DNA from 3 places in the Endozoicomonas sp. ALC020 genome. Region 3 is predicted to be linked to each of the others. Evidence: predicted binding sites of a transcription regulator. Region 3 holds the regulator's gene; each other region holds the start of a gene.
What was found. The regulator PhoB, encoded in region 3, activates phosphate uptake and scavenging genes when phosphate is short. The targets are predictions, from matches to a motif close to TGTCATANNNNTGTCANA.

Region 1: a site for PhoB is predicted at 5,842-5,859, ahead of phnW (2-aminoethylphosphonate--pyruvate transaminase). Genes of this name have one in related genera too.
Region 2: a site for PhoB is predicted at 5,386-5,403, ahead of ACOJUO_RS10540 (choice-of-anchor I family protein). Genes of this name have one in related genera too.

The regions. Positions count from the first base shown of each region.
Region 1 covers NZ_CP184830.1:3,003,463-3,013,540, forward strand. The annotation lists gene ACOJUO_RS10925 (putative 2-aminoethylphosphonate ABC transporter ATP-binding protein) at 1-530, opposite strand, end outside; gene ACOJUO_RS10930 (putative 2-aminoethylphosphonate ABC transporter substrate-binding protein) at 618-1,640, opposite strand; gene ACOJUO_RS10935 (DUF29 domain-containing protein) at 1,890-2,381, opposite strand; gene ACOJUO_RS10940 (DUF29 domain-containing protein) at 2,371-2,838, opposite strand; gene ACOJUO_RS10945 (TIGR03364 family FAD-dependent oxidoreductase) at 3,137-4,270, opposite strand; gene ACOJUO_RS10950 (phosphonatase-like hydrolase) at 4,287-4,955, opposite strand; gene phnR (phosphonate utilization transcriptional regulator PhnR) at 5,055-5,780, opposite strand; gene phnW (2-aminoethylphosphonate--pyruvate transaminase) at 6,064-7,206, shown strand; gene ACOJUO_RS10965 (YifB family Mg chelatase-like AAA ATPase) at 7,322-8,833, opposite strand; gene ACOJUO_RS10970 (hypothetical protein) at 8,979-9,698, opposite strand; gene ACOJUO_RS10975 (hypothetical protein) at 9,786-10,078, opposite strand, start outside.
Region 2 covers NZ_CP184830.1:2,922,247-2,932,324, reverse strand. The annotation lists gene ACOJUO_RS10575 (RING finger domain-containing protein) at 1-260, opposite strand, end outside; gene ACOJUO_RS10570 (fructose-bisphosphatase class II) at 444-629, shown strand; gene ACOJUO_RS10565 (RING finger domain-containing protein) at 776-1,354, opposite strand; gene ACOJUO_RS10560 (fructose-bisphosphatase class II) at 1,539-1,724, shown strand; gene ACOJUO_RS10555 (hypothetical protein) at 1,871-2,446, opposite strand; gene ACOJUO_RS10550 (hypothetical protein) at 2,666-3,037, shown strand; gene ACOJUO_RS10545 (YgiW/YdeI family stress tolerance OB fold protein) at 3,166-3,522, shown strand; gene ACOJUO_RS10540 (choice-of-anchor I family protein) at 3,622-5,334, opposite strand; gene ACOJUO_RS10535 (helix-turn-helix domain-containing protein) at 5,863-6,177, shown strand; gene nhaA (Na+/H+ antiporter NhaA) at 6,287-7,690, opposite strand; gene ACOJUO_RS10525 (hypothetical protein) at 8,113-8,640, shown strand; gene ACOJUO_RS10520 (Fic family protein) at 8,754-10,078, shown strand, end outside.
Region 3 covers NZ_CP184830.1:2,541,639-2,551,716, reverse strand. The annotation lists gene ACOJUO_RS09020 (SpoVR family protein) at 1-1,375, shown strand, start outside; gene ACOJUO_RS09015 (hypothetical protein) at 1,977-2,399, shown strand; gene phoR (phosphate regulon sensor histidine kinase PhoR) at 2,840-4,159, opposite strand; gene phoB (phosphate regulon transcriptional regulator PhoB) at 4,204-4,893, opposite strand; gene ubiA (4-hydroxybenzoate octaprenyltransferase) at 5,223-6,110, opposite strand; gene ACOJUO_RS08995 (chorismate--pyruvate lyase family protein) at 6,325-6,975, opposite strand; gene ACOJUO_RS08990 (TetR/AcrR family transcriptional regulator) at 7,828-8,466, shown strand; gene ACOJUO_RS08985 (8-oxoguanine deaminase) at 8,617-9,969, shown strand; gene ACOJUO_RS08980 (uracil-xanthine permease family protein) at 10,048-10,078, opposite strand, start outside.

The DNA.
Region 1 (10,078 bases), 460 kb from region 3:
ATCGTTTCCCGCAACTTGATTCTGACTTTGGCATCCAGGGCCGAGAGGGGTTCATCGAGCAACAACAACCCCGGAGAGAGTGCCAGAGCCCTTGCCAGTGCTACACGCTGTTGTTGACCGCCAGAAAGCTGAGAGGGAAATTTGGGGCCGGAATCCTGCAGGCCGATAATATCCAGCCATTGGTTCACGCTGCCCTCAACTTCACGTTTGGATTGACCCTGGTTTTTCAAACCAAAACCGATATTTTCTGAAACACTCAGGTTGGGGAACAGGGCATAGGATTGAAAGACAATGCCGAAGTCTCTTTGTTCAGGTGGGAGTGCTGTTATGTTGGTGCCATCCTGCCAGATCTCTCCCTGTTTACAGGCTTCCAATCCGGCAATCATTCTCAACAGCGTCGTCTTTCCGCAACCCGAGGGGCCGAGAAAACAGATGAATTCACCCTTATTAACGGACAGGGAAATCTCTTTGAGAGCGGTGAAATCGCCGAAGCGTTTCCCCAGGTTTTCGATGGTGAGAAAGGGTTTCATAGCGTTAACTTCCTAAAGCTCCAAACCTGAAAAGCCGTTTATTCCCGTTGGGGAATAAACGGCACTTTCTGTGTAACTAGTGTGATATCACGACTTGGGTTCGGACATATGATCGAAACGCTTGGACCACTCAGCAAGTACAGTCTCACGCTCACTGGCCATTTCACCAAAGTCCAGATCCACCATGGCGCTTTCTACATCTGGATAGTTAGGTACTTCTTTACGGACGTCTTTGTGACCGACAACGGGGTAAGCCTCTACATAATGCTCATTCGCTTCCTGGCTGAGAGACCAGTCGATCAGTTTTTTTGCAGCTGCAGCCTTGTCGGTACCTGCAACCAGACCCACTGACTCCACATCCCAGCCAATGCCACCTTTTGGCAGAATCAGATCCAGTGGCGCGCCCTGGCTTTTCAGTTGAGCTCCACGAACTGCCATGGAAATACCAATAGCCACTTCACCCATGGCAGCCTGAACACAGGGCTTGGAACCTGAGTGAGTGTATTGGGACATGTTGTTGTTCAGCTTATCCATATAGGCCCAGCCTTTGTCTTCACCCATGCTCTGCAGCCAGGCGGAAACCTGCATATAGCCAGTGCCGGAAGAGGCCGGGTTAGGCATGGCAATCTGGCCCTGATAGACCGGATCAAGCAGGTCTTGCCAGGATTGAGGCTTGGGCAGTTTTTTGGCTGCGGCTACCGCTTCGTTGTAGCAAATGACATTGAAATAGGCCTGGTTGCCAAACCAGGCTTTAGCGGCATCAGGATCAACCAGCTGAGTCTTGATTTGATCCAGACCTCTGGGCTTGTAGGTGCCCAGTACGCCTTCGTCCTTCAGCAGTGCCATGCTGGAACCGGCCAGACCCCATACGACGTCTGCCCTGCTGTTATCTTTTTCTGCCAGCAGTTTAGCGGTCATGATACCGGTAGAGTCCCGTACCCATTTGATGCTGATATCGGGATTATCCTGCTCAAAGGCTTTCTTGTAGCGATTCAGAATGTCGGTCTCAAAAGCAGTATAAACCGTCAATTCCACAGGAGATGCAGCGAAAGATGAAGCGCTGAAAATTGAAGTTGTTGCCAGGGTCAGGGCTGTCAGGTGTTTTTTCATGGAGCTCTCTCCAGTCGGATAATCATTTTGTTCTGGCTAAGACCAGAAGGGATATCGCGATTCTACGAGAGAGAAATGACTAAAATATTACAGATCTTTTTCGACTCTGTGACAGTTTCCTGCAACATGGCCAACTCCTGGTCGTCGGAGGCTGTGCAATCAGGCGGCGGTTCGGCAGAGTGCCCAGAACCAGGGCGGGGTCTTTGGCACCATTATTACGGTGGCGGGGATTGGGGCTGCTGCGCTGTTTTAGTCGCCGGGCAGCCAGTCGTCATCTGTGATCTGTTCAAAGGTCCATGGGCATTGGCCGGGAAAGCTTTTTTTGCTCAGCTTCTGGCTTTCACTGCGAGCGTAATTGTTCATCTGCTTAACCGCTTGCCGACAAGCATCGGAATATGCACCCGCCAATAACTCCACGATCATGGGCTGTAAATGAGGGTGTTTTGAAATTTGCTTTTCAATCGCTGCTCTGGAATTGTAGATACTTGGCATCCACGTCTGGACAACCTTATCCTCTACCCACAAATCTTTCAGAATCCGTTTCTGATAATCGTATTTGAGAAGATGTAAAACCAATACCGATAAATGAGACTCAAGAGTATCTCTGGTACTGCCCATTTCGTACTCCATCGCCTCCAACAGATTGTCAATGTCGAGTTTGTGAAATTGTCGCTGAGCCAGCAGCTCCCGTTGCTGGCTTAGCCAGGCGGTGTAGTCGGTTTTGTATAAATCAGTCATCATCAGCCTCCGGCAGCCAGCCATCTTCCATGATTTCGTCATAGGTCCATGGGCACTCAGACGGGAAAGCGTCGGGTCTGCACTGCATCTCGTTGGCAGCAAGCTTTCGGGCGTACTGATAGGCTTTTGGCAAAATCTCGTCCAGTTTACTATTGAGAGCGGGATTTTCTTCAAGCTCATGCTCAATGGCAATACGTTGTTTACTGATACTGGTTGACCAGCTTCGGAACCATTGATCCATCTCATGCAAATCATTTTTTTTACGCTGCATCTGCCATTTAAGCGAGTGCATGAGTAATTGAGACAAACGGCTCTGTACTGAACGATAACGGGCTCTACCCATGTCCTCAACTTCCTCGACCAGGTTGTCCATATCAAGTTCATCGAAACGGCCTTGCCTGATAAGCTCGGCTTGTCGATAAGACCATGTGTAGAAATCAGTGTCATACAAGTTTTCCATAAATCACCTCCATTGCCCTACCACTGTAGGCAAATAACATAGGGGAATCAAAATGAATTGCTAAAGCACAGATGCTTTTGCCGGGGCTTTGCCCGTGGTTTTGGGCTGGTCAATTTGGTCATTGATGCCAGGGAGAACCGTCAATATCGCAAAGAAATGATGGGTTTGCTGAAAGATTTATCGAATGAGCGTAAAACCCCGTACTTTAATAGGGTGTCGCAAAACTCTGGTTCCCACGGACCAGCACGGGAACGAGTTTTTGGAGTTGTGCGACACCCTCTTTACGACAGGGAGGATGTCAAAGGATGTTTTCAATATTCTTTTCTGCAATGCCGGGAGCCAGGGTCATGCCCTTGCCACCGATGGCCGTGAGAAAATGAATTTTGTCGTCTATATGATCCTGGTAGTAGTGATCGGTTTTACTCTGGCAATAATAACCTGCCCAATATTCCGCGATATCCCAGCAAGGAAGCTCAACAATGTTTCTGGCTTCTGTCAGCATCCGTTCATTGATGGATTGATTCATTGTGAAGGAGAGTTTCTCTGCCTCGCGGGCATCGGCGTACTCGTGTGAGTCGCCAATGATGATGGACCCGTCAAGCTCCTGTTTGAACAGAATATGTATCCCGTACTTATCCAGCTCTGAGTCTTTTTCTCCGGCACTCCAGGAAGGCAAGTTGCGAAAGCTCTCATAGCGTCTGATAGTCCTGCCCGAAAGCAAATTGCCATTGAGACTGACGCTCTTCAGTGGTTTGGTACGCATCATTTGGAGCTTGACCAGCTCAATATCACTGTTGAGAAAGCGTGATGGAAACAGGGTTTTGAAATCATGCCCGTTACAGACTATCGCTTTTGAAGCCCGGTATTGCTCACCAGCTGAATCCATACTGATGACTTCATCCTGCCCGGTTTCCATGCTGATGATTTGGGTGTTGGGTCGGTATTCAACGGTGTATTCCTGCTGAATAAACTCAATGATGCGGTAAATCAGTTGCAGGGGGTTAACACTGAATTCCTCCGGGAAGTACAAGGCACCTTTTGCATAACTTTTCTTGACGGCAGGATTGGCACGTATAACCTCGTCAATACTTAGCAGTGATGAAGGGTAGCCCGTTTGCTGATTTCGTTGGTGTAGCTCTTGCAACATGGCCAACTCCTGGTCATCGGAGGCTATATACCAGCTGCCATTTCTTCGGGCTGAAATATCAAACTGATCTTGCAGGGTCTGATAAATGCTCAGAGAGTCCAGGGCGGTCGGCAGCAGGTCTGCTGTCATGCCGGATGGAACAACCATGCCAAAGTTTCTGACGGTGGCCTGTACCGGTTGACTGTCTTTTTCAACCAGCAGTACCTTATACCCCCGCTTCGCAGCAGCGAAGGCGTGAAAAGTGCCAAGAATACCTGCACCGACAACCATTAAATCGTATTTCAAAGGTGTCTCCCTGTGTTCAAATGTGCTTAAGGATATCGGCCAGGCTGTCGAGCACCAGCGTTGGAGCGGCTGTTGCCAGTTGCTCCCGGGTCTGGGCGCCTGTAGTCACGCCAACCGTGATACCGCAGTGGGCGTTTTTTCCTTCCTCGATGTCAATGGCTGAATCTCCGGCTTTAAGTACCTGTGAACTGTCGTGAATACCGGTTTTCTCCATGGCCAGCTCAATCATGTCCGGTGCTGGTCTGCCGTTTGTTACATCATCCGCAGTGATCAGGGTGTCGAATTCGACCCCGGGCAGCCAGTTCATCTTTTTCAGCAGGCCTGTTGCTACCTGGTGGCTATAGCCGGTGTTGAGTGCGACTTTGATGCCTTTTGCCCGCAGCTCTTTCAAAAGTTCGGGGACGCCGTCAAAAGAGGTGACTGCCAGTTCTTCATAGGCCCGTGTCAGTTGTTTTTTAAAGGACTGGAAGATTTGTTCCGAGTCCGAGTGGTCAAAGCCTTTGGACGACAGGGTATCTTTTATGGCCTGATGCTTCTCTTTGCCTGCGCCATGCTCAAGGACTTCGTCCAGAGTGAAATCGTAGCCTGCGTCGACAAGACTCTTCTGAACGGTTTTGTAAACGACGTTGTCTTCATTGACCGTAGTACCAGCCATATCAAAAACCGCGAGTTGAATTTTGTTCATTGTGACCTCTTCTCATTTTTCAGATTCGGAAATTAAAGGGTTTGGACGTTCAGTAAGAAAATGGCTCATACCATTGGCACCAGCAGGTATTAATGACTCTCAAGTCATGGGGCTCACAGTGGTGTCAGCGGCTATAACCACCGCATCCTGCCGCCAATACTCAAAGTCACAGTCAATCAAGACATTCGATTGATCGTAGTTTGTTCGCTCAACCAACAAACCGGAACTGCCCGTGGTGACCTTGAGGTGCAAAGAAGCCTCGGCATTCAGGCCTACCGGGTACAACCTGAAACTGACCCGGGCATACTGGCGGTTATAATGCTCCTGATAGATATCGGAGAGTGATCGAGACAGATCATGCTTGAGCAGATCCGGGAAGTAGGCAGGGTTCATGTAATTTTCAACGTAGAGGACATTTCGCCCATCCACTGAACGAAGGCGTTGCAGCCGATACACAGGGGTCAGAGCTGGGATCTGAAGTAGCTTTTGAACCCTGGGCGGTGCTGGTACCCGTTCAGCATGGATCATCCGGGTACCGGGTACTCTGCCCTGGCGGGTAACGATGGTATGAAAGTTAGCATTCACCGTAGGGTCATAGGTCACTCTTTGCGGAGAAACAAACCAGCCTCTGCGATCTTCGCGATAGACCAGTCCGTCGGCTTCCAGTGATGACAATGACTCTCTGAGAGTAATGCGGGTGGTACCGAATTTTTCACTCAGCAATCGCTCCGAGGGTAGCTTGCTTCCCGGTTTTAATGCCCCGCTTTCTATCTGCTCGTTCAGGGCCGTGCGAATGATTTGATACTGATTTTTTCCCTGTCCCATAAATACTATTCTCTAAGGGTCAATGGATTTTCAACTGGTATAGACCATACTAAACGACTTTTATGACAATTAAATGATCGCTTTTATGACAATTAACTATTTGCTTGACTGACGTTGGGGGAGCTCTTTTAGCTGTTGTTTCCAGACTGGTATGAATGTGAAATTTTTATGAAGAGTGGTCGCTGGGTATTTACAGAAAAAAGTGTCTCCATCATGATTTTGTACCAATTGGTATATACCAGACGATTGAAATTTCTGTTTCTACAGGTGTCTCATTAAAGTCATGTCTACAAAAGAAGTGCCCACTGTGAAAGAAAAGAGCCTGGAAAATCCTTATCTTCTGTTGACTCCGGGACCCCTCTCAACCTCTGCCAGTGTCCGCGAAGCGATGCTGCGTGACTGGTGTACCTGGGACGATGATTACAACCTTGGCGTGGTTGAAGAGATCCGCAGTCAGCTGATTAAACTGGCCTCGGATACTGATGACTACACCGCCGTTCTCATGCAGGGTAGTGGTACTGCTTCGGTAGAAGCAACCGTCGGGTCGGTTATCTCTGATGAAGGGAAATTACTGGTCATTAACAATGGGGCTTACGGTGCCCGTATTGCCCGGATTGCCGAGTATCTGAATATTCCCCACAGTGTTCTGAATTGTGGTGAGATTAATCCGCCGATGCCGAGGGAAATTGATCAGATACTCTCTGAAGATAAAGCCATCACTCATGTCGCCATTGTTCATTGTGAAACCACAACAGGCATGCTGAACCCTGTTGAAGCAGTCGCACAGGTGGTGAAGAAACACGACTGTATTCTGATTGTTGATGCCATGAGCAGCTTCGGCGGTGTGCCGATTGACCTTGCCGGGCTGGGTATTGATTTTCTGATCAGCTCTGCCAACAAGTGTATTCAGGGCGTACCCGGTTTTGGCTTTGTTATAGCTCGTCGTACTCTTTTGTCCCAATGCAAAGGCCTGGCCCGCTCTCTGTCTCTGGACCTCTATGATCAGTGGCAATGCATGGAAAAGAATCACGGTAAGTGGCGTTTTACTTCCCCCACCCACACCGTAAGGGCTTTCCATCAAGCCCTGGCAGAGTTGATTGAAGAGGGGGGCATTGCTGCCCGTCACAAGCGCTACGCCAGCAATCAGCGTTTGCTCGTCCAGGGTATGAGTGAGCTGGGCTTCCGGTGCCTGTTAGACACTGAACTGCACTCTCCGTTTATAACTTCATTTTACTCCCCCGAGCACCCCGATTATGAATTCCTCCGCTTTTATGAGCAGCTGAAAGGGAAAGGTTTCGTCATTTATCCCGGTAAAGTCTCTGATGCTGACTGTTTCAGAATTGGCAATATCGGGGAAGTGTATCCGGAAGACATCAGCCGATTGATTAAAGCCGTTTCCGAAAGCATGTACTGGCAGGAACAGTAATACTGTCAGGGTGTGAACCTGAAAGTAAGCGCTGACTGATAGATGATCTGCCTGAGCCGCTGAGCTGATAGCCAGAGATTGAAAAAACAGCTTCATAACAAAGAGAGGTTATCGGTTAACCTGGTTCACGATCCAGCTTTCTGTAATGCACCGCTTCAGCAAGATGCTTCTGTTGAATGTCTTTGTCCTCATCAATATCCGCCAGAGTTCGGGCCACTCTCAGTATTCGGTGTACGGCTCTGGCTGAGTAACCCAGTTTGTCACACAGCCGGGTCATAAAATCCTGTTCTTGCTTATTCAGTGAACAGTATTCATCCATCTCGCTGGCAGACAATCGGGCGTTGGGTTTCCCCTGCCTGTGCTGCTGGATAGACCTTGCCTGAATCACCTGTTGACGTATTTTTTCAGTTGACAGGTTTTCATCTTCGGGCGGGTTTTCAAAAAGTCGCTCCGTTTTCTGACTGGAAACCTCTATCTGTAAATCAATGCGATCCAGTAAAGGACCTGACAGTTTTCGTTTATAACGTCTGACCTGCTCGGCAGAACACTGGCAGGCTTTCTGTGGGTCTCCAAGATATCCGCAGGGGCAGGGGTTCATGGCGGCAATCAACTGAAAGCCGGCAGGGAAGCTGGCCTGACCTTTGGCTCGGGAAATAACCACTTCCCGGGTTTCCAGGGGCTCTCTCAGTACTTCCAGGGCTACCTTTTGAAACTCCGGCAGTTCATCCAGGAACAGGACACCATTATGCGCAAAGGAAATCTCTCCTGGTCGGGGCTGGCTGCCTCCACCCACCAGGGCGACGGCTGAAGCGGTATGATGGGGGTTGCGAAAGGGTCGCTGTTTCCATGAAGGGGGCTGGCTGTAGGAAGACAAAGTATGTATGGCGGCCACTTCCAGAGCTTCATGGTCATTCATCTCGGGAAGAATTCCGGGCAGGCGACTGGCCAGCATGGTTTTGCCGGTTCCCGGGGGACCGTAGAAAATCAGATGGTGAGCACCAGCGGCTGCCGTCATCAGGCCTCGTTTAGCCTGTTGTTGCCCCTTGACATCCAGCAGGTCGGGATAATCGACAGGGGATTCATTCCTGTTGCAGGTGGCTTCTGTAAGATGTTGATTACCGGTGAGATGAGCGCAGACTCCCAGCAGGTTTTCTGCTCCCAACACTCTGGCATCAGGGCAAAGGGCTGCCGCCTGTGCATTCATTTGGGGAAGCAGCAGTGTGTGAGCCGATTGGCTGCAGGCTATGGATGCTGGCAGTGAGCCGGTGATCGGTCTCAGCGCGCCTGACAGGGCCAGTTCACCAAGAAACTCGTAACCTGCCAGAGACTCAGGTTTGAGCTGGCCCGATGCCGCCAGAATACCCAGAGCGATAGGCAGGTCAAAGCGACCGCCTTCTTTGGGAAGGTCAGCGGGTGCCAGATTAACGGTAATACGGGAAACCGGAAACTCGAAGCCACTGTTGAGGATGGCACTTCTTACCCTGTCTTTACTTTCACGAACAGCAGCTTCCGGAAGACCGACCATATTCAGGGCTGGCAGACCTGCCGACAAATGCACTTCAACCGATACCGCAGGCGCATCCAGCCCGGTTTTGGCGCGGGTTTGAACAACAGCTAGCCGCGACATAAACACTCCCTTCTTTTTGTGCTTGTTTTTGTTGTTTTGGCACACCGGAATGGAATGCCTTTGCAAAGCTGAAGGGTTGAGAATAGCAGTGATTCAGAGATTTGCTGGCAGAATTGCCCGGCCAGCAGGCTGGCCGGTGCAGAGGTCAGTTAATGATTTTCCAGGAACCGTCTTCCTGCAGGCAAGCCTGACCCCAGGCATCCTCAGTTTGACCACCTACTGTAATGGACTGTTGAAATTCACGGCAAACCAGACCGCTGGAGGCACTTTTGCCTTCTTTGGTAGTAACAACATAGCCGGAGGCATCGCCTTCATCCCAGATGATTTTTTCACCGACAGGCGCTGTAGTGGCTTTGATCTGTGCTTCTTCGTGAGCACGCTGCGCCGCTTCATTGATGTTGTCGAGAATTTTCAGCGTGATGGCCGTAAACGCCAGCCATTTGTAGGCATCGTTGTCATCGTGGTAATGGCCATAGCCGTAGTATGAGTTACCATAGTTTCTTACCACGACAATATTGTTTCTGATCACCCTTTTTCTAGGGGCTACAACGACCAGGTTGTTCTTAATGACCTTTGGGCCATCCCAGCCATTATGACGGTGGTCTTGACGATCATCTCTTCTGTCTTCTCTGTTATCCTGGCGGTCGTCTCGACGCTCTTCACGATTATCCTGACGGTCGTCATGACGTTCTTCGCGATTGTCCTTACGGTCGTCTCGACGCTCTTCACGATTATCCTGACGGTCGTCACGGCGCTCTTCACGGATTTCATCCCGATCATTATTGCCCGGGCTTGCATGGATCATTGTTGAGACCGGTGAAAAAGTGGTGAGTAAAACTAAAAACGTAAACAGTCGTTTTATCATATGGGTTCTCTCCAGAGAGGTCTGAAGCTCAATGGCTCCAGACCCGGAAGCTTAGTCGTTCAGCTGCCACTTCTCGGTTGTCTGTTATCAGGCAGACTTACCCATCAGCAGAACACTGGCCTGAACGCGTCCGGTTCCTTCGGTGTCGTAATAGAATCTTACTTTTTCAATGGCCCTTGCTTTGCCGGGCAGGTCAATGACGCGGGAGCTACCGCCTTTTCTGACTTTGCTGCGGATGGCTACTTCACGGCTCTGACCGTTCTCGTAGTGAACAATCACTTTGTCGAAATCCACGTCTGCACCTTTGACCTTGAACTGCAGACGCTTGAAAGCACCGTCTCTCAGACCAACACGGATGGTGTCTACTTCTGCACGACGAC
Region 2 (10,078 bases), 380 kb from region 3:
ATAAATTTAAGAGTTCTTTTCGAAATAGTTACCATGCGTTCCTGCAATGGAATTTTTTTTATCTGTTTTATATCACTATCAGTTAATTTTTTTAGACAGATACGGCAGCTTTGTTGTTTATTCCTTTCCAACCATTGCTGCATGCATGATTTACCAAAAGCATGTCCGCATTCTAGTTTGATACTTTTGCAATTTGTTGTGTCAAAACATATTGTGCACTTAATCTCAATAATACCATTAACTCTGCAATCACCATCCATAGCAACCCCCCCTATTATACTTTTGGCTTATTACATTATTAGATACTTATATTTGGTTTTAGTTCCTTATAAATACTTGGATTTTTAACTCGTTCTGTCATCAAGGTGTTTTTTCTCTCCCGAAAGGCGATAGATAATCCCCTTTAGGGCGATGAGGCAGAACATCAACAGGATCTTGCTTCACTGGCTGACGACACCCCGGTCACCGGTATTACCAAGGGCGACCTGCTGGAAGGTGTTTCCCGCCAAGGTAATATCGCAGAAACCGAAACACTGGTGATTCGTGGTAAATCACGTACGATCCGTCGTATCAAGTCTATCCACTATCTGGATCGTAAAGACGACGACATTAAGGGTGTCATCCTTTAACTTTGTTTTCCTCGGAGCCATTGTCTATTGAAAAACAGAAATGGCTCCTTCCTTCTTTTGTTCATGGCTCTTGTCAATTAAATCTGGCACCAGTGACTGAGGGATCAGCCAGGAGAATATGCTTCAAAATAGCTCAGCAAATCATTTTAATGATTTCTTACAAGATAATTGGCAGCAAGCTTGACAACAGACACGGCAGCTAAACTGAAAGCTGCGGGCTTTCCCATAGAGACAAAAGTAGCAACACCAGTAGCAAAACCAGTAGCAAGTTCGACAGTCAATTGACGCTCCCATTCATGAATACTCACGAAACCGCCGATAGTACAACTAATAAAAATAGAAGCGCCAATCCCAGCATCGTTCTCATCTGCAACTACTGCAGCTAAAGTTGCGGTAGCCCCGCCAGCAATCCCAACAAGAAGCGAGGGATTTGGGTGAACAAACATGTCAACAGTCATGTCAACAGTCTCGCGAATAAATTTAATAGTTCTTTCCAAAATAACTACCATGCGTTCATGCAATGGAATTTTCCCTATCTTTTTTAAATCAATATCAGTTAATTCTTTTCGACAGAAGTGGCAGTTTTTTTTGTCATTCCTTGCCAACCATTTCTGCATGCATGATTTACCAAAAGCATGCCCGCATTTTAGTTCGATGCTGTCGCATTTTGCTGTGTCAAAACATATTGCGCACTTAATATCATCAACTCTGCAATCACCATTCATAGCAAAACCCCCTATTATACTTTTTCGCTTATTACATTATTAGATACTTATTTTTGGTTTTAGTTCCTTATAAATACTTGGATTTTTAACTCGTTCTGTCATCAAGGTGTTTTTTCTCTCCCGAAATGCGATAGATAATCCCCTTTAGGGCGATGAGGCAGGACATCAACAGGATCTTGCTTTACTGGCTGACGCCACCCCGGCCACCGGTATTACCAAGGGCGACCTGCTGGAAGGTGTTTCCCGCCAAGGTAATATCGCAGAAACCGAAACACTGGTGATTCGTGGTAAATCCTGTATGATCCATCGTATCAAGTCTATCCACTATCTGGATCGTAAAGATGACGACATCAAGGGTGCCATCCTTTAACTTTGTTTTCCTCCGAGCCATTGTCTATTGAAAACAGAAATGGCTCCTTCCTTCTTTTGTTCATGGCTCTCGTCAATTAAATCTGGCAGCAGTGACTGAGGGATCAGCCAGGAGAATATGCTCTCAAAATAGCTCAGCAAATCATTTTAATGATTTCTTACGTGATAATTGGCAACAACCCCGACAACAGACACGGCAGCTAAACAGAAAGCTCCGGGGCTTCCCATAACGGCATAAGTAGCAACACCACTAGCAATACCGGTGGCAATACCCGTAGCATAATCGACAGTCATTCCATAGTATTGAGCATAAGTAGCCAAGAAACCTTCGGTAGCAAAACCAGCAAACATAGGCGCGCCACTCCCAATATGGCCCTCATCTGCAACTGCTGCAGCTGCACATGCGGTAGCCCCGCAAGCAATCCCAACAGTAAGCGAGAGAGTTGGGTGAACAAACATGTCAACAGTCTCGCAAATAAATTTAGTAGTTCGTTCCAAAATAGTTACCATGCGTTTCTGCAATGGAATTTGTTCTATCTCTATATCATCACCAGATAATTGTTCTCGACAGAGATGGCAGTTTATTTGGTTACTTCTTTCCAGCCCTGCCTGCGTGCATGACCTACCAGAAGCATTTCCACAATTTAGAGTGCTTGGAGTGTTGCTTTCACAATGTTTTGTATCTTGACATATTGTTCTTATATCACCGTTAAGACTATTCATATCAAAGACCTCCTATTATATTTTCAGTTGCTTTCAACAATATTAGATACTTAAATTTGGTTTTAGTTCCGTATGAATACTTGGATTTTTAACTCGTTCTGTCATCAAGGTGCTTTTCCTCTCCCGGAAGGCGATAGATAATTCCCTTTGGGTCTTAAAGCATTGCACTGAGCAGCCGTGACAGGTAGCGTTAAAACATTGACTCAATGGATTGAGCACATGTTAACGACACTGCCGCGCCTCCTTACGATTTTTTTATCGCTTCTGCTTGTCAATCTGGCCTGGGCATCGGAACCCGAGCTCTGGTATCAGAAGGTCTGGTGCGAAGGTAGAGGCGGAGAAGTTGAAGCCAGACTCGACGACGGTAGACGTGTCGATTGCATAACTGACCTTCACGCCATCGAAATGGATTTTGCCAACAAATGGCCTGAAGCCATCGGCCAGTCTCTTGCCTATGGAATGCTGACCAAAAAACAGGCTGGGATTGTGTTGATTCTGAGAAAACCATCCGACCATGAATATTGGGAACGCTTACAACAGGTTCTGGAGCACTATAAACTGCCGGTTACTACCTGGAAGCTTGGCCCCTGAAGCCACAGTTTTTTCTTTTATGAAAAAAGTTTAATGATTCACTCATCTTCCGGTTAACTGCTTTCGATTAATCTAAGCCCACCTTTTACACAAATACCCATTTCGAAAGAAAACCGGAGATTGAAACCATGAATAAGACACTATCTGCTTTCCTCGCTGCTTCAACGATCGCACTGACCACTGGCAACGCATTTGCTGAATACACCGGCCCCATCAGCACACCCAGGATCAATGATGTTGCTTCCATCATCGAAAACCCGGTTGATGACTCCCAGGTGGAACTTACCGGTTACCTGACCAACAAAATCGACGATGAAACCTACACCTTTTCAGATGGCAACGACAGCATTCAGGTAGAGATTGAATCCAGAGACATGCCTCAGGTGCAGATCAATGAAAAGACCAAAGTTAAGATTTTGGGCGAAGTAGAAAGCGGTGCTTTTGAAACAACCGAGATAGAAGTCGAAAAAATCACCGTCATCTGAACAGAGCTTCACTTTAAACAAGGGTTGCCGGAAATTCTCTGGCAACCCTCAACCCTTTGAAGACAAAAACGATAATAATCTACCGAAAGGCACGTCTAATCAATCTACCTGATATACCAGTGTAGAACCAGAGACTTCATGACCGATTATCAATAAAGGCTTTCCAGTTGGACTGTCAGTGGCTTCTACAAACTTCATACCCTCCGGAGAAACATCCCCCGCTTTTTCTGGTTCTTTCTCAGTATCAACTGAAAAATCACGGTTGTAGACATAGCTGACAAACTTGGCTTTTTCAGGATGAGTCACGTCGTACATCAGGACACCGCCGGTTCGTTCCAGACCAATAAACGCATATTGACGTCCATCAATCTCACCCACAGCCAATGCCTCTGGCTCAGGGCCTTTGTCGTCACTGCGGTTATCACCTTTGGTTTCTTCGTCATTATTGTTGAAGTGTTTACCCAGCACAGCAGCCGTCACTTCTTCAAAGTCGCTGCCTGAGTCATAGACCAGCTCACCTGTTTCGTTCCAGATAGAAAATGAGCGTGCTCCGTAGGAGTAAAGTTCTTCAAACTTGCCGTCGTTATCCGAATCACCCAGAGTGTTGGTAATTTTCAGACGAGCCAGCTTTTTCTGGTCTTTGGCTGCTTCAGCGTTAGGATGCTCCAGGGCCACCTTAACCTTTTTGGTACGAACTTCTTCTGTGAACCCCAGGCAACCGTCTTCATCATCGTATTTCAGACCACCAGAAGCCAGACATTGAGCTTCAGAAGCAGCTTTGTACCAATAATCTCTGGCATCACCTTCGTTGGCTGTTACAACATAGGTTTTACCTTCTACGGAATAGGTAGCAATGGTATCTGGCTGATACATACCATAGACACCACTCCATTTTTGCAGATTCACACCACCGTCTTTATTGCTGGCATCCATCGCAAACTGACCATAATCCTTGTAACCAAGGGGAACAATAGAATCAATGCGAGCATTGGCAATATCAACCAATGCCAGGGCATTGTTTTCCTGCAGAGAGACGTACGCTGTTCTGGAATCATCAGAAACGGCTATGTACTCGGGCTCAAGATCCTGAGCCACAGAAGCATCACGACCAAAAACCCTGACATCCTCTGGCAGCTCACTGTTTCTGGAGTACCCCTTGTTGAAAGCAGTGAAAGTAGCATGACGTGGTTCTTCCAGTTTGCCTTCAGAGGTAACCTTGACGACACTGACTGAACCTTCCGGGTCAATTTTGTAATCCGATGAGGGTTCACCTTCGTTCGCTGTCAGCAGGTATTTTCCATCGGGCGTAAAGGTCACCATATCAGGCAGTGCACCTACAACCTTATAGTCACTGAATACAGCGCCACCTTCAGAATCGAGCTTATAAACAATGACAACGCCTTTCTTTTGTTTGTCACTATTTTCAACAGCAACAGCCAGCAGATCGCCATGAACAGAAACGCTGTTGGCGGTGCCCAGCTTCATGCCGTCAATACTGGATTCAAGATTGATCTTGCCAATTTTGAGTATATTGGAATCCATGGTCGGATTAGCCAGTGGCTGCCCCTTGAATGATTTACCGCTGAGAATATCTACGGTTTTATCAAGGGCGTTGACAACATAGATAGATTGACTGGCTTTATGCCAGGCCACAATCTCTGCAGCACCTTTATGGTAACTGCCAGAAGCATATCGAGCGATCGGCTCCATGGTGGGATGGGAAACTTCAACGTTTTCCTGAACCATTGAACAGCCAGCCAAAATGAAGGGAGCTGCCAGAGTGATAGCGTTGCGAGCGAGTTTCAGTTCCATTGAGATTCCTGATTTTATTCAATTTGATCAGGGCTTTTTATAACGGTTACAAATGACTATTTAATGACATTGTTGACACAAAGACGACAAAAACTGGCTTTTCTCGTCCCACCACTGGAGAGGCTATAGCATAAAGGAATACCCCGCTGTCATATTTCTCAAAAAAAATGCTACCTTGAAACGCTCTGACCATCGATAAAGGCAGTTTATGATGAGGAAGTTATTAACATTACTTTTTCTTTACTTCGTAGCATCTGCATCAGCGGCAAATGCAAATCCTAAAATATTTCAAGCAGCTGAGAAATTTATACTTTTGTGTAACGTGTTAGCATTAAAAATTATGCCTCCGGGGTAAGATGCGCTTTGCTGGCAAGGGTAAAGGCAGACGCGGTGGTTTACGAGTCATTTATTATTATCTGGATGAACATCAGCGCTTTTATCTGCTGACCCTGTACAGCAAAAATGAAATGACAGACCTGACTGCCAGTCAGAGGAAAAAGTTAAGACTATTTATGGAGGCATGGCGTAATGAGCAATCGTGATTTATTCTCGGAACTCAGCTCTGCTCTTGCTGAAGCCAGGGAGCACTCAGAAGGTAAGTTGACGCTGAGAAGCCATCAGGTAGACGATAAAGGCGAGTTGAGCATCTCACCAGATGAGATTGTCGGTATTCGTGAAACGTTTAATATGTCCAGAGGCGTGTTTGCACGCTTGCTGCATACCTCTGTCCGCACCCTGGAGAACTGGGAGCAAGGGCGCAGTGTACCCAATGGTCAGGTCGTTACCCTGCTTAGGCTGGTCCAGCGCCATCCAGAAACTCTTTCGTATATTGCGAGTCTTTGAACAACACTTTCAAGGAATTATGTTGCAATGGCGAGAGCCGTAACTATATCCCTAAAAAACAAACCCGGAGCCAACTCCGGGTTATTCGTTCTCAGATAATAGTCTGACTTCAAGCCTGCTCAGCAGTAGCCTTTTCATCAGCCTTTGGAGAAGCTTTAGTCAAACAGATAAAGCCTGCAATACCCGCGATCAGGGAGGCAATCAGAACCCCTGCTTTTGCCAGTACCAGATCATTGGGGCTGCCAGCAAATGCCAGCTCTGATATGAAGATAGACATGGTGAAACCAATTCCGCCCAGGAAGGCAACACCGACAATATGCAGGAAGTTACATTCATGTGGCAAATCACCCCATCCCAGTTTCCAGCCTACCCAGGTAGCACCGGCAATACCAATTAACTTCCCTAATACCAGACCCAGAGTAACACCCAGAGTGACGTTATTGAAAATCTCGGTATCCCCGGAGAATACATTAAAGGGTATACCGGCGTTAGCCAAGGCAAAAATAGGAATGACGATATAGGTAACAGGCAGGTGCAGACCCGTTTCTATTTTCTGCAGTGGAGCTTCTGCAAGGCGGGCACCATTACCCAGAGCCCGAACGTAAGCCAGCACTTTTTCATTTCGCAGAACATCTTCACCAGGGCGGTAACTCCGGTCAAATCGTCGAATCAGATTTTTTACCTGAAAGCTGAATGCAACTGGATCGTATTTGGGTTTTGCCGGTATGGCAAAAGCGGTAATAACACCAGCCAATGTCGCATGAATACCTGCTTCGTAGAGCTGAAACCAGAGGCCCGCACCTATTAGCAGATAAGGCAATGGACTACGAATACCGGAAGCATTGAGAACCCATAATAATGCAGTAAATCCTGCAGCCCATAGCAAAGCAAGCTGATTGATTTCGTTGGTATAGAAGACGGCAATGATCATGATAGCGCCCAGGTCATCCACAATGGCCAGGGCCACCAGGAAGGTGATCAGGCTTTTAGGAACACGACCACCCAGCAGCGCACAAGTACCAACAGCAAAAGCAATATCCGTTGCCATTGGAATGCCCCAGCCGTCTGCAGCAACACCGCTCGGGTTGATACCGGCATAGATCAGTGCGGGCACCACCATACCACCAATCGCCGCCATGATAGGCAATACGGCATGCTTGAGGTCGGAAAGCTCACCGACAAGGAATTCACGCTTGAGTTCGAGACCAACATGGAAAAAGAAAAAAGCCATCAAGCCATCATTGACCCAATGGTGAACAGACATCTTCAGACCACCGTCGCCGAATGAGACTCCGGCGTAGGTTTTCAGGATCTGTTCATAGAGGGGGTACAGATTACTGTTCGCGATCACCAGAGCGATGACAGCGCAGATCATCAGAAGGATACCGCTGGTCGTTTGACGATGGATAAATTCTTCAAAAGGCGTGAGGATGCGGTCAAATGCCACCTCCCAGCGAGCGTTATAAACCTTGCCTTTTCGACCTATAAATTTTGTGAAATTATTTCCCGCCACAGCAACTCCTCAAGAGCATCAAGCTTGACACCGTAGACTACATCATGAGGTTGTTGATGTCTCGTGAATGTTCAGTGAGTCTTTTATTACCTGTAGTCAGTCGTCTGTTGAAGGTTTTATCTCTAAACCTCTCAAGTTTAAAAAAGAGGGCTTTTCTCCTGAGCCGGTTGCTGTTTAACACAGACATAGCAAGCTGTTTCCATCAACTCGTTCCTCAAAAAAGCATTTCTTCATATTATTACCTTTCTCGATAATTGGTAGAAAAATATAATGCCTGCTTCAGCCGCCTTATACGATCGGCTGGGCGCAGCGAATGAGCAGATAGCATTTACTATGTGACTGCTTGAATAGTGTATTTGTGCTAATGTTGATTAACTGTGATCGAGGCCGAATCAAAGTAAAATTTTCAAGAGAGAATCACAGTGAAAAGATCAATGATAATATTTTTATTTATCTCGTTTATTTCTACTGCTGCTGAAATAAAAAAGATTTCTAACAATCAGTTTGAATACAAAAACAATCAAGGTGAAATAAGAAAAATTCTAATAGATAAGCCAATAGGAATGGTGAACTATATAGCTGTCATCAGGCAGGCTATATTCACAAGGTTTCTGATACGAACAAACGATGGGAACCACTATCTACACCATGAAGCCTTCGAAGTACCAGACTCTCCATTAGCTGCATATTATAAGCAGCTCAGTGACAATCAACGAACACCATTTGTTACCACGGAGGGATTATATAACCTCGCAAGTGCAGGAACATTTCTTAACTCACAACAGCCTGCAACAGAGCCCAGGCACGTAATGATCACAACCGCTCTTAGCGATGTGCAAAGAAGCAGTTCTGGCGATAAGTTATACATTCGTCCAATGCATGAAAATGACGCATTTGTCAGAGTGACGGGAGGCGTTTATTCCATTGTCTTTCAGGCTCATTTCAAATGAAATTTGCGGTCTAAGGTCAGTCTGCCTTTAAACGTCCCAGAATCTCCTTTATTTGTCCTTTACATGTCCTATAATTGTCCGAATAGGATTTTAAGGGACACATTTAAGAGACAATGATGACGTTAAGTATTGGCGATCAACTTCATGAAATCATTAAAGTTATAGAGCTGAATTCAAGTGGTCTGGCTCGAAAGGAGATCTCAGATCTACTTTCTTTTTCTATAAATAACAAGACATTACAGAGACGGTTAAACAGCCTTTGTGCTAACGGAGTTATTGCAAAAGAAGGAAACAAAAGAACAACAAAGTACTATCCGACTCATCTTTCCCGAACCGATAGTAAGAGACAAAATAAGGACAAATCGAGCTTAATTTTCAGCCCCAATAGCCAGAATGCTCTTTATTTGCTGGAAACACCGCTGCATGCCCGGACGAGAGTGTCCTATAACAGGGAATTTATCGAAGCTTATGTCCCTAACGAAACAAGTTATGTCCCTTATGACATTCGCAGACAACTATTCCTGAAAGGTAAACGCTTTGATCAACAGTTAGCCGCTGGCACCTATGCCCGTCAGATATGTCAGAGACTTCTGATTGACCTGTCTTACAACTCAAGTCGACTTGAGGGAAATACTTACTCAAAACTTGACACTCAGAAGCTGATTGAAAATGGCATTACGGCTGATGGAAAAATTCATGAAGAAACCGTGATGATTATGAATCACAAAGAAGCAATTCTGTTTCTCATTGAAAATGCAGAATTGATCAAACTCGACAGTTTTACTCTATTCAACCTGCACAACCTCCTCTCCCAGGACTTACTGGCAAATCCACAGAGTTGCGGTAACATCCGAACAGTAACCGTCGAAATAGGAAAATCAAGTTACACGCCTCTCGAAAACCCTCATATCCTTAGAGAAATGCTGGAACTGATACTGGTCAAAGCCAATAAAATAGAAGACCCATTCGAACAGAGCTTCTTTCTTCTGGTGCATCTTTCATACTTGCAGGCATTTGAAGATGTCAATAAGCGCACCTCTCGCCTGACTTGTAATATCCCATTTATCAGGCAGAATCTATGCCCTCTAAGCTTTACCGATGTCCCCCGCGATGACTATATTGCCGCACTGCTGGCAATTTATGAATTTAATGACATCAGCCCTATGCTGGATCTATTTGCCTGGGCTTATCTTCGCTCCTGCAATCAGTACGAAGTTGTCAAAAAGTCACTGGGTGAGATCGATGCCTTCCGAGTCCAACACCGACAGTTGAGAAAACAGGTCATGGGTCAGGTCATCCGTGATAATTTACACCGTCAAGATGCGGCTCAACTTATCGAACAATTCTGCCTGAACAATGGCATCGGAGATGTTGAGAGGTTTATGGCTATGACAATGACCGACCTTAACAATCTCCACGCTGGCGCTATCATTGGCCT
Region 3 (10,078 bases):
GATGATGGATGCCTACTCTTCTACAGGCATGCCATTAATGTACAGTCACTGGAGCTTTGGCAAACAGTTTCTCCATACCCAACAGAATTATCAGCGCGGCCGCATGGGGCTGGCTTATGAAATTGTGATCAACTCCAACCCCTGCATTGCTTATCTCATGGAAGAAAACACCATGACCATGCAGGCTCTGGTACTGGCCCATGCCAGTTATGGTCATAACTCATTCTTTAAAGGTAACTATCTGTTCCAGACCTGGACCGATGCCGAATCCATTATTGACTACCTGATGTTTGCCAAGCGTTATGTTGCTGAGTGCGAAGAAAAATATGGCGTTGAAGCGGTTGAAGATGTTCTGGACGCTGCCCATGCCCTGATGAACCAGGGTGTTAATCGCTACAAGCGCCCGAGACCACTTTCAGCAGAACAGGAAAAAGAGCGCCAGCAGGAAAGAGCAGAGTATATTCAGAGAACCCTGAACGACATCTGGAGCACTATTCCAAAGACGGAAGATAAAGAAGAGAAAAAAGTTGAACGCTTTCCTAAAGACCCGGAAGAGAACATTCTCTACTTTCTGGAAAAAAATGCGCCACTGCTGGAAACCTGGCAGCGTGAACTGCTGCGAATAGTCAGGAAAGTATCCCAATACTATTACCCTCAACGTCAAACCCAGGTGATGAACGAAGGCTGGGCCTGCTTCTGGCACTACCATCTTCTCCATGAGCTTTATGATGAAGGAAAAGTCACCGATGGCTTTATGCTGGAATTTCTGCACTCTCACTCAAGTGTCGTATACCAGCCTCCCTTTGACAGCCCGCACTACAGCGGCATCAACCCCTACACACTGGGCTTCAGCATGTTTCAGGATATTCGCAGAATCTGTGAAAATCCTACCGATGAAGACAGACACTGGTTCCCGGACATTGCCGACAGTGACTGGCTGGAAACCGTGCATTTTGCGATGAAAAACTTCAAGGATGAAAGCTTTATTCTGCAATTCCTGTCTCCCAAGGTGATGAGAGAACTCAGACTCTTCTCGGTTCTGGATGACGAAAGCAAGTCCTACCTGGAAGTCGATGCGATTCATAACAGCACCGGATACAAAGAAGTAAGGGAGTCGCTGGCTGCTCAATACAATCTTGGCAACCGGGAGCCCAATATCCAGGTCTTTGATGTGGATGTGCGTGGCGATCGAACCCTGACTCTCAGACATTACCAGCACCAGGGACGTCCACTGGATAAAAGTACAGAGGAATTACTCAGGCACGTACACCGGCTCTGGCAATTTGATGTCAAACTGGAGTCGGTGACCATTGATAACAAGGTAAGCAAAAGCTATCAGTGCCCGGATAAAAAAGATTCCGGGAAGTCTCACTAAAAAGATCTGATTGAAAGACGAGGGTCTTTTTATATTGAAAACTAATAAGAATTAAAAAGCCATCCGAGAGTCTCCCGGACTTAAGCCTCCGTCCGGGTCACCCCGCAGCAAGGGTTGCTATTGCAACCTCACGACTGCATGGATGCAGGAGCAGTAGCTGCTTGGGACGGCCTTAAGTCCGGCAGGCTTCTGGCCCCACATATCCTATCCACTTAAAACCGAATCCCCGCTGCCACGACAGAAAGAACCAGCCCTTCCGTTCAATGCAAAAAATACTGACTACGGTGATAACCAGAAGCTTGATGCCTATTAACGATATTTTCAAAGAGTCAGATGCACGGCTGAATGGCTGTTTTTTAAAAACAAGCAATACCCACTCAAAGCAATTCAATTCATTTGCATGTCTTGATGACTCATAACCGTTTATGTATTGCACAAAATTATTCCTACCATCACATAAAGCGTTATTAAATCTATTTAAATAGTCCATAAAAGCACATTAAATGCTTCCATCAATTTAAAGCTTCCTGTATAAATAGTTACCTCCGTCATTGATAACCATTAATACCCGGTCGAATTAGTCTGAATTGGGAGTTCCTGAATGAACGTTTTTGAAGAAATTCATCACCGCCTGAGCAGTAAAACTCGTATCCGCTCTTTGTTTAAAGATGTTCATGTCGAAGATCTTGAGCGTATCATCTCCAGAATGCAGGACGTAATGCAGGAGAAAGTTGAAGCCCGCAATAAGATTGACGAAGAGCGTCAAGCCAAACTCGAAAACATTGAAGCCGTTAAGCAGATCATGGCCGAACGCGGCATTTCAATGGAAGACTTGGACCATCTGGAAATAGCGACTCAAAAACGTCGTCGTAATGTCCAAAGGTTTACTTTTGAGTACCAGACAGAAGCCGGCGACACTGTCCAATGGGATGGCTCTACCACAGGGCGCTTGCCGCGTGACTTCCAAAGCTACCTGGACCGCACCGGCAAAAAACGTCTGGAATGCGTCGTTGGCGAAGAGTAAGTCTACCTTCGTCAGTATTTCGGGTTCATGCCCGGTCTGCAACTTCTTGAATAGAGACACCAATGGATCAAAGTATCATTCTTTGAAAAACCTCCCCCTCTGACTCGAAGTAATCAGTTGGGGATCCCATTACAGAGTGCTCAGGTGGGACCACTCTCATCAACACTCTGACCAACAGCCCGCAGTGCACCCCACAGCAGGTGTTCAAGAGACAGATACAAACTAGTAAAGAAAATACAAATACGCAAGCCCGGTCTTTGCAGGATGGTTAAAATCCACCACCCTGCCAGCTCCCGGGGATTAGCGTTTCAGAGTAAAGATAGTCAGGATCAGTCTGTAGTACAACAGACTGTTCGCGAATGATGAAACCATGAAAAGATTATTCATTTTTTGATGGTAGTCCTAAAAGCAGAAAAGGTGCCACCGGCCCTTTTCTGCTTTCATGAGTGTTCCAACTCAAGGCATTTTTCCGGAAAGTGGCAAATAAAGCGGCTGCCTTTTCCTGGGTGACTGCTGATCGTGAGTTTGCCTCCGTGTCTCAGCATGACGTGCTTGACGATAGCCAGGCCAAGCCCCGTTCCCCCGGTATTCTGGCTACGACTTTTATCAATCCGGTAAAAGCGCTCAGTCAACCTCGGAATATGCATTGGATCAATACCGACACCATTGTCTTCTACCATCATATGTCCGCCTTCCCCGTCCTGCCACCAGCGCACAAGTATTTTCCCACCCTCGGGTGTATAGCGCACGGCATTAAAGACCAGATTCGAGAAGGCACTGCGCAACTCATTACTGCTGCCTGCCAAAAAGACATCTTCAGGACAATCCAGAGAAATCTGATGCTGGCTTTCACCACTGAGTGCACATCCGTCTTCAACGATACTGCTGAGCAGGGTTTTAACATGAACCCCATTCTCGTCTGCCTGAGCTTCAGCCGACTCCAGTTTGGACAGCAACAGCAGGTCTGCCACCAGATTCTGCATTCTCAGCGACTGCTCCTGCATCCTGTTCAGTGCTTTTTCCCAAACAGGGGGCAGACCTGAATCCGGGCCCAGACTGTCCAGCATGGTTTCGATGTATCCAGACACAACCGTCAGTGGTGTTCTCAGTTCATGGGAGACATTGGCAACAAAGTCTTTTCTCATGACTTCCAGCTGATTCAAGCGCGTGACATCTCTAACGGTCATGAGACGATTGCCTTTGCCATAAACCGTTATATTAAATTGCAGTTGATGATCAGGGTTGATTGGCGAGGGGATCTCAAGAGCTTTTTGATAACCACCCTGCTCAAAGTAGTCGACAAACCTTGGATCACGTAGCAGATTGGTAATCAACTGCCCCTGATCGTCAGGCGTCTTAAGCCCTATCAAAGTTCCAGCGGCGGGATTCCACCATTCCAGGTTGCTCTGATTATCTATCATTACAACACCGTCGTTCAGCGCAGCAGTTGATTCCTGAACACGTTCAATCACTCCGGCCAGCTTTTGCCGGGAACGACTGTGCTGTTTTTGCAATCGATAGATACCATCAAAAATTTGCCCCCAGAACCCTTTACTCTCAGGAGGCTCTTTGCTCCTGGCCTTGGGGTCATTCAGCCAGTCCAGCAGCTTGAAAAGCTGACGGAAGCTCCAGACAAAATAACCTCCCATGACCACACAGAGTCCTAAAAAAGGCTCTCCAAACAACCAGCCCAGGGAAAACCCGACAATCACGTAGGCGATCATGCGGCTCAGCAAATGGGTTTTTGAAATTGTTGTCATATTACTCCCGGCCAGATAACTGCTGAGCACTGAGCATAAAAGGTTTACACCCTCGTTGAGAAACGATATCCAGTACCACGAACCGTTTGCACAAAGGCTTCGTAGTTATCACCTAAGGCCTTACGCAAGCGTCGAATGTGTACATCAACGGTTCGCTCTTCCACATAAACGTTGCCACCCCAGACCTGATCCAGTAACTGCCCACGGGTATAGGCACGCTCCTGGTGCGTCAGGAAAAACTGCAGCAAACGGTACTCGGTAGGTCCTATTTCAGCAGGTGAGCCATCAATAGAGACTCTGTGGCTGACAGGGTCCAGCTCCAATCCCTTGATGACAATGGGAGACTGGTTATCAAATCCGCCTGTACGACGGAGAACCGCTTTTAAACGAGCAGCCAGCTCGCGGGGAGAAAAAGGCTTGGTGATGTAGTCATCGGCACCGGTTTCAAGTCCCTGGATTTTGTGGTCTTCTTCACCTTTGGCCGTCAACATAACAATGGGTATTTCAGAGGTCAGCTCATTGCGCTTCAGACGACGGGCCAGTTCAATTCCAGAGACATCTGGTAACATCCAGTCCAGCAAGATCAGATCGGGTTTGTTATCCACAATCAGAGAGTGCGCTTCTCTGGCATCTGCTGCCTCAAGACAGTCATACCCTGCCATTTCCAGAGCAACGGTCACCATTTCGCGAATCGGTGCTTCGTCATCTACGATCAGAATGGTCTTTCCTGGCATTAATCTCTACCTGTTATCTGTCGATTCGATTTCGGCGGTGACGTTCTGGCATCTATCAGCTGAAGCTCATTAGGGCTATATCAGGATGGTAGTGTCTCAGGACAGCACCTTTCCTATCGCTCAGGCTGTTTCTCACTACTTTGATCAACCGCACTATACACCGGACATTACACCTTTGAAATGTTACAGGCAGATGACACACTAAAGGCTGATATTGCAGCTTAAAAATAAAAAGATCCCTCAGGGTTTACAGGGTAAGGCTTTTCGCCATTTATCCCCACAGCCACCATAAGTAGCAATACTTACCGGGCTCTAAGCCGGATTGAAGATCAAAGATAACTCAACACGAAACCTGCAAATACAATGGCTCCGGCCCAGTGGTTACTAAGAAACGCCTTGAAGCAGGCTTCACGCTCACGACGACGGGTTAACCATTGCTGGTAAACGAAAAGGGCTGCGACAGCCAACAATGAGAGATAATAGAGAGCACCTAACTCCAGTTGATGGCCTGCCATGGCCAGTGTCATCAAGGTAAGTACCTGCAGGCAACCAACAATCAGGTTATCCATCTCGCCAAATAGAATGGCTGTGGACTTGATACCTACTTTCAGATCATCGTCACGATCCACCATGGCGTATTGAGTATCGTAAGCCACTGTCCAGAAGAGATTGGCCAGAAACATCAGCCAGACGATGTTTCCCAACGAGCCACTCTGAGCCGCAAAAGCCATGGGTATCGACCAGCCAAAAGCAGCCCCCAAAACCACCTGAGGCAGATGAGTGTGTCTTTTGGCAAAAGGGTAAGCCGAGGCCAGCAATAATCCGGCAAAAGAGAGCTGGACGGTAAGAGTATTGGTAAAGAGTACAAGAATGAAAGACAAAAGTACCATACCGGAGAAATAGATCAGCGCTTCTTTTTCCTGAATTTTACCCGTTACCAGCGGTCGATGCTGTGTTCTCTTAACATGGCCGTCCACTTTCCTGTCAGCAAAGTCATTAATAACGCAGCCTGCACTGCGCATCAAAACCACGCCGACCGAAAAAATCACCAGATTCTTCAGACTCGGTACACCTTCTGCCGCCACCCAGAGTGCCCACATAGTAGGCCAGAACAACAGATAAATACCAATAGGCCGGTCCAGCCGGGCCAGCCGTAAGAAATCTTTTAAACGGGGAAATCGTTGCAGAACTACTTCAGTGCCTGCCAATACCGCCATTGGTTTTCTGAATTGCATCATAATATTTAGCTGCTTATCTGCATCTTTATTATCATCGCTGAGATTCTTATTGCTCATCGCCCTGAATCATGACCCGCATCGCCAGTTTATCAGGTCAGGCCAGGTTCTCAATCAGGCCATGACCAGACCGACTGCGGAAATCTCTATATTTCACGAGGTAAGTGCTTCGACAAACAATCATTCTTGTAGAGCTTCAGGGTTCAGGATGCTTCGACATGACTCTGGAGTGCTTCTCTGTCTGTTCAGACAGGTCCGGCAAAAAGATTTCACAAACAGATATAGACTTTTCGTGCAAATAAAATAACGACCGCCTTCCCCAGGCTGTTTCATCAGAGTATTTTTCAACCAGATGAGGATTAAACTGACGAGCCGGCAGTTCCGCTACCTCAAATGGTCCCCGACGCATACCGGGATGATTAAATAAAAACTCCCCCAGGGGCTTAGTGCCCAGTTGCAGCAGCTCTCTGTTCGTGCCAATAAGACTGCTGTGAGGCAATACACTTCGTGCAAACACTCTGGGTCGGCCACCACAGATCAGCAGAACCTCCCTGATAGAAGCCATTTTGCTGCAATGTCTGTTTTCGAATGATCCTGCCAACTCACCAGACGTGGACGTAGCCTTTGACTGTTCATAGTTATTGAGAAACTTTAGCTCCGAACAGGTCGGCATAAAGGTCCCGTGACGAATAACCTGAACCCTGAAGTCGCCGTCAAACTCATGTTTCAAACGCTGAGTCAGGGAACCTCTGTCCAGCAGCCAGTCTCTCCAGGGCTCTGGAATCTGCTGTTTCAAATAATGTCTCGGCTTCCAGGATAAGCCTGAAAAATCAATAAAAGGCACCATCACTCCTGCTGCACAAATCCAATTTTCCAGAACTGCCCCGGGAGGAAACAAGGCAGCTCACCTTGACACTCCCCGCCTTGTCAGGCGAGGCTTCTGACTTCATAAGCTACAGCCAGCCTATAACGACCGGACTTACGCAGAAGCCTCCATCAGCAGCAACCGGGTGCCCCTCGGTTATTTATTGGTCTTTTGTTTGATTTGCCGCTGCCTTAACGGGTCACTCAGGTATGGGTTCATCTGGTTCTTCAAGGGCGGTTGGGCAGTTGGCTCTGCCTTAATTTTTTGTTAACAGTGCTTGGTTTTCATCATCGTGAGTTTCTGCATAGAGACAGACCGACAGTGAATTTAGCCAACTATGCACAAACACGCAAGCATAATGCTCTTCACCTGCGCGGCCCGACCTACGCGGCCCGACCTACGCGGCCCGACCTTCCCGACTTATATCTCCCTCCGCCCGATTGAGGGTGTCGCAAAACTCCAACAACTCGTTCCCACGCTGGAACCCACAGGGCCTAAAAGCATGGCAACCAGAGTTTTTGCGACACCCTCCAAGGAGCCTGACCGAGAATAGACTGCCCTACTGCGGCGGCAGCAAATTGGTCTGAAAATCCGCTTTTGTTCGTCAAATAGCTCGCTATTCTCCTCACAAAACCGAATTTTCATCCTCAATTTTCTGCCGTCCTCGCTACGGGCGCTATTCTCGGTCAGGCTCCAAGGCGGGGAGTGTCACGGTTTCCTCAATTTCTTTCTGCCTGACTTTAATGGACACGACCGAATTCTTTTCTATGCTTCCTGCCAATGGTATAAATCATCCCCAAGGGATGATCGAAAACTATAAATCAGGATCCGCGCATGGCTGTCGTAAAACGTACGCCCCAAAAGACCGGTCGTATAAGAACCGAGAGAGTTCGGCTGATTTTGAAAGCTGCCGAACAGGAGTTTGCCCGGCATGGATTCGGGGGAGCCACAATCCAGCGTATAGCTGACCTGGCCGATTTACCAAAACCGACTGTCTTGTATTACTTCAGTAACAAGCAGGAAATTTATGACGAAGTTCTTAACAATATTTTGTATCTCTGGAATGACAAACTGAACAGCTTTCATCCGAAAGATGACCCTGCAGAGTCACTTGAACGGTATATCCGCTCAAAAATAGAAGTCTCCAGAAGATACCCCACAGCCAGCCGAATTTTTGCCAGTGAAATCATTCATGGCTGCCAGCAGCTGTCTCCGTCCATGAAGGACTCTACCCAGCAGTGGTTTAAAAACAAAACAGAGATTTTTCAGCACTGGATGGATGAGGGTAAAATGGCCCGGGTAGAGCCCATGCACCTGATTTTTATGATCTGGGGATCGACTCAGCATTACGCTGATTATGAAAAACAGATCTGCCTTATCATGAACAAAAAGAAACTGCCTGCCTCAACCTACGATCAAGCCGCTGACACTATCTGCGACATTGTTCTTCGTGGTTGCGGTCTGAAGGTTTGAGAAACGATAAAAATCTTGTAGAGTCACAAGGTAAAAATGAACCGGGCAGATTAACACGCAAGTCACTGCCATAAACTGCTGTATTGGCGGTCTATGGTATACGGCAGCTTGTTGCACTATCCAGACCGTCCTGCTCATAACAAGAGGCAGATGATGAGAGTCTGGATAAAACATCCCCTGGCTATTTTCACCGCAAACAGTCAGGACGCCGGTAACGGCGTGGTGATTGATGAAAGCTCCGGCAAGATCACAGAGCTGGTTCCCTCGGGACAGTCTCCGAAAGTCTCCTGTGATCAAAGCTATGACGCTTCCGGACAGGTTCTCCTTCCCGGTCTGATCAATACTCATCACCATCTTTATCAGACCCTGACCCGCGCCTTCCCTCCGGCACTGAATAAAAAACTCTTTCCCTGGCTGCAAACGCTTTATCCTGTCTGGGCCAGACTGAAGCCAGAGATGCTGTTTAACGCCACTCAGCTGGGACTGACAGAACTGCAGCAGTCCGGTTGTACAACAGTGGCAGATCATCACTACCTATTCCCGGAAGCACTCACAGAAGCCATTGATATTCAGGTGAAGGCCGCTGACAGTATTGGCAGCAGGGTTATACTGACTCGGGGTTCCATGAGCCTTGGAGAGAAGGATGGAGGCCTTCCTCCCCAGTCTACCGTGCAAACAGAAGCTGAGATACTCGACGACTCCGAACGTCTGATTCATCGTTATCATGAGTCAGACGAGGGGGCAAAGGTTCAGATTGCCCTGGCACCCTGCTCACCTTTTTCAGTCAGCACAGAGTTGATGAAAGAGACCGCTGGGCTGGCCCGTAAACACAATGTTCGATTACATACCCATCTGGCTGAAACCCATGATGAAGACAACTTCTGCATCGAGCGGTTCGGTTTACGGCCACTGGATTACCTGGAATCTGTGGATTGGCTGGCTGACGATGTCTGGCTGGCCCATGGTATTCATTTCAATGACGATGAAATCAAAAGAATGGGACAGGCGGGCATGGGCGTCTGTCACTGCCCTACCTCGAATATGCTGCTGGCATCGGGCATCTGCCGCACCAAAGAACTGGCGTCTGCAGGCGTGCACGTCGGACTGGGTGTGGATGGCTCCGCTTCAAACGACGGCTCCAATATGATGCAGGAAGTCCGTCAGGCTTTGCTGATCAATCGTCTGCGTTACGCCGCAGACGAAGTCACTCATCTCGATGCTCTGTACTGGGCAACAAAAGGCTCAGCCAAAGTGCTTGGCAGGGGCGATATTGGAGAACTGGCAGAAGGAAAGCAAGCCGACCTTGCTCTTTTCAGCCTGGATGAGTTGCGTTTCAGTGGCAGCCATGACCCACTGGCAGCACTGGTTCTTTGTGGAGGCCATAAAGCAGCTGCCGTTATGTGTGCAGGAAAGTGGCTGATTAAAGATGAAACACTACTTCATCTTGATCAAGAGGCCATCATGGCTGCACACCAGCTTTCTGCCAGAAAGCTGGTGTCTTGAGAGGCTGTCGTAAATCTCTGGTTCCAATGCTCCAGAGATTTATGACGGGGAACGAGTTGTAGGGTATGACGGAAATAATCAGGAAGTGGTTTCTTCTTTGATGGCTCCC